4 regions of the Qipengyuania gaetbuli genome follow, and region 1 is predicted to be linked to each of the others. Evidence: predicted binding sites of a transcription regulator. Region 1 holds the regulator's gene; each other region holds the start of a gene.

Evidence for each region. Region 1 encodes LexA, which represses DNA repair genes until DNA is damaged. Its sites were predicted from a motif close to GTTCCNCNCTTGTTCT; they were not measured.
Region 2: a site for LexA is predicted at 806-821, ahead of uvrA (excinuclease ABC subunit UvrA). Genes of this name have one in related genera too.
Region 3: a site for LexA is predicted at 1,370-1,385, ahead of GRI42_RS02615 (putative DNA modification/repair radical SAM protein). Genes of this name have one in related genera too.
Region 4: a site for LexA is predicted at 946-961, ahead of GRI42_RS04865 (ATP-dependent helicase). Genes of this name have one in related genera too.

The regions. Positions count from the first base shown of each region.
Region 1 is NZ_WTYF01000004.1:334,967-337,167, forward strand. It holds gene GRI42_RS03945 (ComEC/Rec2 family competence protein) at 1-806, shown strand, start outside; gene lexA (transcriptional repressor LexA) at 826-1,527, opposite strand; gene moaC (cyclic pyranopterin monophosphate synthase MoaC) at 1,652-2,125, opposite strand; gene trpC (indole-3-glycerol phosphate synthase TrpC) at 2,122-2,201, opposite strand, start outside.
Region 2 is NZ_WTYF01000004.1:597,224-599,424, forward strand. It holds gene uvrA (excinuclease ABC subunit UvrA) at 1-794, opposite strand, end outside; gene GRI42_RS05210 (META domain-containing protein) at 919-1,941, shown strand; gene GRI42_RS05215 (lysozyme) at 2,060-2,201, shown strand, end outside.
Region 3 is NZ_WTYF01000004.1:65,565-67,765, reverse strand. It holds gene GRI42_RS02620 (UdgX family uracil-DNA binding protein) at 1-126, opposite strand, end outside; gene GRI42_RS02615 (putative DNA modification/repair radical SAM protein) at 123-1,367, opposite strand; gene GRI42_RS02610 (carbonic anhydrase) at 1,604-2,201, shown strand, end outside.
Region 4 is NZ_WTYF01000004.1:520,963-523,163, forward strand. It holds gene rsmD (16S rRNA (guanine(966)-N(2))-methyltransferase RsmD) at 1-160, shown strand, start outside; gene GRI42_RS13925 (hypothetical protein) at 253-852, opposite strand; gene GRI42_RS04865 (ATP-dependent helicase) at 1,031-2,201, shown strand, end outside.

The DNA of each region.
Region 1 (2,201 bases):
CGAATGTCGTCGGCATCCCGCTGGTCACTTTCCTGTCGATGCCGCTCATTGCCCTGGCGCTGCTTCTCGATCTGGCGGGACTGGGCGGTCCGGTATGGTGGCTGGCGGGCAAGTCGCTCGATCTCTTGTTGTGGATCGCCCATTTCACCTCTGCCCAGCCCGGAGCGGTGAAGCTGGTTCCGCAGATGGGAATGGGGACGATTGCACTCTTCGTCGGCGGTGCGCTGTGGCGGGGAAGGGTGCGGCTGTGGGGTCTGTTGCCGGCCGCCGTGGGCGCGTTTGCGCTAGCGGCAACGCCTACAGCCGACATCCTCGTGACCCGCGATGGCGCGGATTTCGGCGTCGTGGACGGAAGCGGGCAACTTCACGTGCTGCGCGGCTCGCCGCTATCCTATTCCCAAACCAACCTGATCGAGCTGTCCGGCAGCGATAACCCTCCAGTTCCCTTGCAAATCTACCCGGACGCGAAGTGTAGCGCTGATTTCTGCAGCCTTGTCGTCGCCCGTGGGGAGCGTGAGTGGGCCCTGCTGGTGGCGCTCAACCGACAGCGCATCGATGAGCGCCAACTGGCCGCAGCATGCGAGCTGAGCGATATCGTGATCGCAGAACGGTGGTTACCCCGCAGCTGCCGGCCCCGATGGCTCAAGCTCGACGGTCGCTACCTGAGCGAGAATGGCGGTACGACGATCTACCTCGACGATAAGCGCGTAGCCGGCGTGGCTGATGGCCAGGGAAGCCATGGATGGCAGCGTTCAGGGATCGAGAGCCCCAAACAAGAAGGGCGCCAGCTTTCGCCGGCGCCCTGATTGCCCTGAACCTTACTTGTCAGTGGTAACGACGCAGCAGTCCTGCGAGTTTTCCCTGAACCTGCACGCGGTTGGCTTCGTAGACCTGAGGTTCGTAAGCGCCGTTTGCCGGATCGAGCCGGACCATTGCGCCTTCGCGCCGCAGGTACTTGAGCGTCGCTTCCTCGTTATCGACGAGAGCGACGACGATTTCACCGTCGCGTGCCGTTTCCGTGCGGCGGACCAGGGCGAAGTCCCCGTCGAAGATACCGGCCTCGATCATCGAGTCACCCGACACTTCGAGCGCATAATGATCGCCCGGGCCGAGGAGGGCGGCGGGTACCGGCATGCTCGACTGGCCTTCGATGGCTTCGATCGGAGCACCTGCGGCAATACGGCCGTGAAGCGGGATCTGGAGGACGTCGTTCGCCGGATCGGGCGCGACCGGTGCTGCCTTGTGCGCGGACACTACCGCGTCGTTCGCAGCAGCGACCGATACCTTCGCAGCGGCGGGTGCAGTGACTGCATCTTCCGGAAGCTTGATCACTTCGAGCGCCCTAGCACGGTTCGGCAAACGGCGGATGAAGCCGCGTTCCTCGAGCGCGGAGATCAGGCGGTGGACGCCCGACTTGCTCTTCAGATCGAGCGCTTCCTTCATCTCTTCGAAAGAAGGCGAAATGCCCGTTTCCCCGAGACGCTGCTGGATGAAGCGGATCAATTCATGCTGCTTTGCGGTCAGCATCGGTCACTCCCTCGTTCCTGTTCACATCATGCGAACGAATGTGGAACAATTAGGCAACCAATTTTCGCGAGTCAAGCAATTCTGCGGTTTTTCGCGCCGAAATGGAGGAACAGGCGTTCCCGTTTCAGTCCTCGGCTTTCCAGTCGCCGGACTTGCCCCCGGTCTTTTCGACCAGGCGCACACCGGAGATGACCATCGATCGGTCGACTGCCTTTGCCATGTCGTAGAGCGTCAGCAAGGCAACGCTGGCGGCGGTGAGTGCTTCCATCTCCACGCCGGTCTTGCCACTCAGCCCTGCCTTGGCGGTTACCGCGACATGGTCATCGGCGAGATGGAAATCGACCGTGACCGTCTCCAGCCCGAGCGGGTGGCAGAGCGGGATGAGCTCGTCAGTGCGCTTGGCCGCCATGATCCCGGCGATCCTTGCAGTCGCGAGTGCATCTCCCTTGCCGAGGCTTCCGTCCGCAATGGCGGCGAGCGCCTCTGGTTTCATCGTAATCCGGCCCTCTGCAGTGGCCGTGCGGCGCGTCATCGGCTTCGCGGAGACGTCGACCATGCGGGCGGCACCCTTCTCGTCGAGATGCGTCAGCCTGGTCACGCTGCCTCTGCGCCGGTTCCGACCAGCAGGGCCTTCGTAGCCGTCTCGACATCCGCTTGCCGCATCAGGCTTTCGC
Region 2 (2,201 bases), 260 kb from region 1:
CGGTTGGCGGGGATGCCGGCACCCTTCATCGCGCCGCCGCTGTCGGCCTCGCCCTCCCTGCCCGGCACGACGCCGTCGGCGAGGTCGACATAGGCCAGCCCCTCGGCCAGCTTCAGCGCCTGTTCGAAACTGTCGGCCAGACGCGTTTCGATGCCTTCCTTCACGGCGAGGCGATCGACCACCACCTCGATGTCGTGCTTGAATTTCTTGTCGAGCGCGGGCGCGTCCTCGATCGCGTACATCTTGCCGTCGATGCGCACGCGGGTGAAGCCGCCCTTCTGCCATTCGGCCAGTTCCTTGCGGTATTCGCCCTTGCGCCCGCGCACCACCGGCGCGAGCAGGTAGAGCCGCGTGCCTTCGGGCAGCGCCATCACGCGGTCGACCATGTTGGAGACGGTCTGCGCCTCGATCGGCAGGCCGGTGGCGGGCGAATAGGGCACGCCCACCCGCGCCCACAGCAGGCGCATGTAGTCGTAAATCTCGGTAACCGTCGCCACGGTTGAGCGCGGGTTGCGGCTGGTGGTCTTCTGCTCGATCGAGATCGCAGGGCTGAGGCCGTCGATATGCTCGACATCGGGCTTCTGCATCATCTCGAGGAACTGGCGCGCATAGGCCGACAGGCTCTCGACATAGCGCCGCTGCCCTTCGGCATAGATCGTGTCGAACGCCAGGCTCGACTTGCCCGAGCCCGACAGCCCGGTGATCACGATCAGGCTGTCCCTCGGCAGGTCGATATCGACGCCCTTGAGGTTGTGTTCACGCGCGCCGCGTACCGAGATTTGCGTAAGTGCCATGGGGAGAGCGTGTTCCCGAATTGTTCGCTTTGGTCAAGAGGGCCGCGTTCCGCGCGAAGGGCCCTGCAACAGGGAGCGGACGAGCGGCGCGAGAGTTCCAGCGATGTGGGAAAGGCCGGCGCGAATGCAAGCGCGGGACCCCGATGGCGCTGCAGTGCGTTTCTCCACCATGATCGCCCAGCTGCACCGCGCCGGTTTTACCGCCCTACTCTCAATGGCTTGGCTAGGGGCATGCTCCGGACCCGCGGCAGACCAGCCAGCCGCGACCCAAACCGAAAGCTCGTCGACCTGGCCGGGCGATCCGGTCACTTCGCTGGAGGATATCGAGGGCTTCTGGCTGGTGCAGAGTTTCGGGGATTTCGAACCGGGCTGGCAGAACGGCACGCCTTGGCGCCGTGCCTATGTGCAGGTTGGAAAGGACGGCCTGTCCTATTCGGTCGGCTGCAACCATTCAGGCAATGCCGCCAGCCTGGGCGCGGACGCGATCCTGCGCGACACGGGCGACGGATCGCGCTTGCAAACGTTGATGGGATGCCCGCCCGACTGGGAAGACCGCGACGGGCGCTTCTTCGGGTTCTTCGGTTCCAACCCGGAAGTGACCCGACCAGGCGAGGACCGGATAATTCTGACAAGCGCGGCGGGCGAGCTGGTCCTCGTCAGGCCCGAGGCATGGCGCCTCGCCAATACTCCCGAACTTTCGGAGATAACGGGCCGCTGGATTCCCATTTCGGCAAACAATTACGACGGCTGGGGACATTCCGGTTTCGGCATCGGCGAGAATGCAGGCGTCATCACCATTGGCCCGCGCCGGATAGTCTGGTCGCAATGCCCGGAGACGCCCGTCGCCATCAGGTGGGGCGAGGATGCCCGCCTGTCCCGCGTCGAAGGCGATCCCGGCAACTGCAAGGCGGTCGAACGGGCCGCCGACAAGGGTGCCTGGGAAGTGATGCGGATGCTGGCTGCCAGCCCTGCCGTCGTCAGGACCGGTCCGCATTCCATCGTGCTGATCGACGGCACCGGCGAGAAGGGGCGCGAGCTCCACCTCCAGACCGAGGACAGCGTGCTAAACCCGCCCGAGCCACCTCCCGCACCGCCCGCCCAGCCGAGGCCGCCGCCACCTCCTTCGCCCCCGCCGATCAGGCCATAGGGTCCGAATGCCGAATGGAGGTTTGCGAGCGGCAAGCCGTGGACCTTTCGCGGCTTGCCGACCGTTGAGTGAGTGAAGCGACAGCCGACCACCATTCGCAGTTTAGGACCATCACGAGATGACGCAGGAAACCGAGAAGGACCAAGGGGCCATGCCGCCCCTGCCCTCCCAGTGTCCGTCATCCGTTGCCAACCAGCTCCAGACCGAGCGCATCCGCGCGCTGTTCAGCGATTACGACAGGCCGCTCGATGACGAGAAAT
Region 3 (2,201 bases), 270 kb from region 1:
CCGGTCGGGCGGCACATCGCACTGGACGAGCGAGCGCGCCCGTTCGCGCCAGAAGTCGAAATCGTCCGGCTCGGGCAGATGCACCACGTAATAGGTGCCGAGTTTGACATGCTGAAGCGCGGTCATGCCGCAAACAGCTCCAGCTGCTCTGCCTTTGGCGCGAGCAGGCTCCTGAGGTCGGCCCGGTCGGTCAGCATGACCGGGCGCCAGTCCACCGTGCAGATGAAGGGCCGCACCTTGGTGATCGACTGGGTGAGCAGCGCCACATCGTCCAGCCGCAGCGCGCGGTGGCGGCGACTGGCGAGGATCTTGCCCACCGCCTTCACGCCGAGGCCGGGCACGCGGAGCAATTGCTCCTTGGTGGACCGGTTCACGTCGACCGGGAATTGCTCTCGGAATTTCAGCGCCCAAGCGAGCTTGGGATCAATGTCCAGCGGCAGGTTCCCGTCCGCCTCGGTCGCCTGCATCACCTCGGCCGGTTTGTAGCCGTAGAACCGCATCAGCCAGTCGGACTGGTAGAGCCGGTGTTCGCGGATCAGCGGCGGACGCTTCAGTGGCAGCACCGCACTGGCATCGGGAATGGGCGAGAAGGCGCTGTAGTAGACCCGGCGCAGGCGGAAATTGTCGTACAGCCTGCTGGCCTTGCCCACGATGTCGGCATCGGTCGCGGCATCGGCGCCGACGATCATCTGGGTCGACTGGCCGGCGGGTGCGAAGCGCGGTGCGTGCTTGAACCTTTTGTGCGCGTCTTTCGCCTCTGCAAGATCGGCCTTCACCTTGCCCATCGCACCTTCGATCTGCCGCGCGTCCTTGTCCGGCGCGAGGCGGGTGAGGCCGCTGTCGGTCGGCAGTTCGACATTGATCGAGACACGGTCGGCATAGAGCCCGGCCTGGTGGACGATCTCCGCATCCGCTTCGGGAATGGTCTTGAGGTGGATGTAGCCGCGGAAATCATGCTCTTCGCGCAGGATGCGCGCGACCTCGACGATCTGTTCCATCGTGTGGTTCGAGTTCTTCACGATGCCCGAGGAGAGGAACAGACCCTCGATATAATTGCGGCGGTAGAAGGCCAGCGTCAGGTCGACCACTTCCTGCGGGGTGAAACGCGCCCGCGCCACGTTCGAGCTCTTGCGATTGACGCAGTAATGGCAGTCGAACACGCAGTGATTGGTCAGCAATATCTTGAGCAAGCTGATACAGCGGCCGTCGGGCGCGTAGGCATGGCAGATGCCCATTCCTTCGGTCGAACCGATCCCCTTTCCGCCCAGGCTGTTCTTCTTCGCCGTGCCGGACGACGCGCAAGAGGCATCGTATTTCGCCGCATCGGCGAGGATTTCCAGCTTCTGGAGGATCGTCTGCTGCGCCATTTGTTCTTTATGTGTTCCAGCACTGGATTCGCCAATGTCAAAAGATGCACGAAGTTGGATTTTTTCGGGAACTCCTCGCGCACACGCGCGCAGCGGGGGTACGGACCGCGCCCCTCTGGCGAGTGCAGCAGCATTCGTGATGTCGGACGTATCGCAACGCGAATTGCGCAGACGGGCCTGACACGACGTTGCTCCCGTGTGTGCACAGGGAGAATGTAATGATTTCCAGAAGAACGATGTTATCTCCCACCGGCGCCGCCGGAGCCGCCGCCATTGTGGGTGGGGGTGCAAGTGCCAGCGCACAGGCACCAAGCTTACTCAAGCCCGCCCCTCCGGCTTCGGAGCTGACCCCCGACACGGCACTACAACTGCTGCGCGAGGGTAACGAAGCCTTCCTCAGGGGAGAGCAGACCAGCGTCCTGACCAGCGCCCAGCGGCGTCTCGACATCGCCAAGGGACAAACCCCCTTTGCAGCTTACGTGACGTGCTCCGACAGCCGTGTTCCGCCGGAACTTCTTTTCGGTCGCAGACTCGGCGAGCTTTTTATCATCCGTAACGCCGGGAATACGGTCGATACCGTGGCGCTCGGATCCATCGAATATGCCGTGGCAGAACTCAAGGTGCCGCTGGTGGTGGTGATGGGTCACGAGAGCTGTGGTGCCGTGAAGGCAGCGACTCAGGTCGTCACCGACAACGCAGAATTCCCCGGCTCCATCGGCCCAATGATCGAACCGATCGTCCCTGCCGTCCTGGCAGCCCGCCGCGAAGAAGGCGACCTGCTCGACAACTCGGTCCGGGCCAATGTCCGCCGCGTGGTCAAGCAACTACGCCAGC
Region 4 (2,201 bases), 190 kb from region 1:
CGCACTCGACCGGATGCTGCGGCTGGGATGGATCGGTCCGGCAAGCTGGATCGCCCTCGAAACGCACAAGAGCGAGGATATCGAGATCCGCACCCTCGCCATCGAGGCGGAGCGCGTCGTGGGCAAGGCCAAGCTTACCCTCCTCCGTCTGGAAGCCTGAACCACTCAAAAGAAAAGGACGGAACCGCATGTGCGGCCCCGCCCCTTCCAAGCGTCTCCGCCGGTTAACCGGCCGGAGCAATCGTTATGGTGTCAGCTTTCCGGACGGGTGGCCGGGAGCGGCTCGTCGATCTCGCTAGCCGGGCGGCCCGGCCAATATTCGAGCGGGCGGCTTACACCCGGACCGCGCTTGCCGGCTTCCCAGGCGTTGATGCAATTGTCCTGCGCCTTGTCGGCACAGATCGGCAGCTCGCCATCGGCAGCACGATCGCTGGCCGGCGTTGTCTGGATCACTTCGCTGCGCACGAAACGCGGACCAGTGGTCGCAGCCGAAGCAGAAGTCCGCGCGGCGACAGCCGTGTCGCTGGCATTGCTCATCTGCGCGGCAACGGCGGTCCATGCCTGCGCGCGCTGTTCGGGGGTCATCTCGTAGATACGCACCCGCTGGCTATCGTTGAGCACCCACCAGCCGGCGTTCTGCTCGGGCGTAAGCGTCCAGTAGTATTCCTGCACGCCATAGGGCCATGCGTCGTAGGCGACGCGGCGGACTTCGGGCCAGCCATCGTACATGACCTGCTGGGTATCGGTCATGACATAGACATTGCCCTCTGCATCGACTGCGACATCCTGGGCGACCGAAGGCGAAGCGGCGAGCGCAAGCGCGGCGGCTCCGGCGAAAATCAGCTTATTCAAAGCACTTCTCCTATTTTCTCATTGCACAGACTACGCGAAACAGGCCGCGAATGTTCCGGAAGCCGGCTTTGCAGGCTTGTGTTGCCGCTATTCGTTCCCTAGCCGTTCCATGACCATGCCGGATTTGCCTGTCCCTCCCAAAAGCGAAGAAAACCCCGGAATTCCGCCCTATGCGGCCATGTTGAATGCACCGCAGCGCGAAGCCGTGCTGACGACGGAAGGCCCTGTGCTGATGCTGGCCGGTGCCGGGACAGGAAAGACCGCGGCGCTCACCGCAAGATTGGCTCATCTCATCGCAACGCGGCGTGCATGGCCCAGCGAAATCCTCTGCGTCACCTTCACCAACAAGGCTGCGCGCGAAATGCGGGACCGTGTCGGGCGGCATATCGGAGACGCGGTGGAAGGGATGCCGTGGCTCGGCACGTTCCATTCAATCGGTGCCAAGATGCTTCGCCGCCACGCCGAACTGGCGGGACTGGAAAGCAATTACACCATCCTCGACACGGACGACCAGCTGCGCCTCCTCAAGCAACTCGTCCAGGAACAGGAACTGGACGAAAAGCGCTGGCCCGCCCGCCAGCTGGCCGGCCTTATCGACCGGTGGAAGAACCGCGGCCTCAACCCCGGCGATCTCGATGCGGTCGAGAACGAAGCCTATGCCAATGGTCGCGGGGCGCAGTTCTACAAGCTTTATCAGGAACGGCTTAAGTCCCTGAACGCCTGCGATTTCGGCGATTTGCTGCTGCACATGCTCAACATCTTCCGCCAGCACCGCGACGTGCTGGCGCAATACCAGCAGCGGTTCAAATACATCCTCGTGGACGAGTATCAGGACACGAACCAAGTCCAGTACCTGTGGCTCCGCCTGCTCGCGCAGGAACGCAAAAATATTTGCGTTGTCGGAGACGACGACCAGTCGATCTATTCCTGGCGCGGTGCCGAGGTGGCGAACATCCTGCGCTTCGAAAAAGATTTTCCGGGCGCCGCCGTAGTAAAGCTGGAACAGAACTACCGCTCCACCCCGCAAATCCTTGCCGCCGCATCGGGCCTGATCGACGCCAACAGCGAAAGGCTCGGCAAGACGCTCTGGACCGAGCTTCCTGCGGGCGAGAAAGTGCGCGTGGTCGGCGTATGGGATGGCCCCGAAGAAGCGCGGCGTGTCGGCGAAGCGATCGAACGGCTAGAATCCGAAGGCGCACCGCTGGACGAGGTCGCCATCCTTGTGCGCGCCCAGTACCAGACCCGCGAATTCGAAGACCGCTTCATCCAGATCGGCGTCAACTACCGGATCGTCGGCGGTTTCCGCTTCTACGAGCGCGCGGAAATCCGCGACATGCTCGCCTACCTGC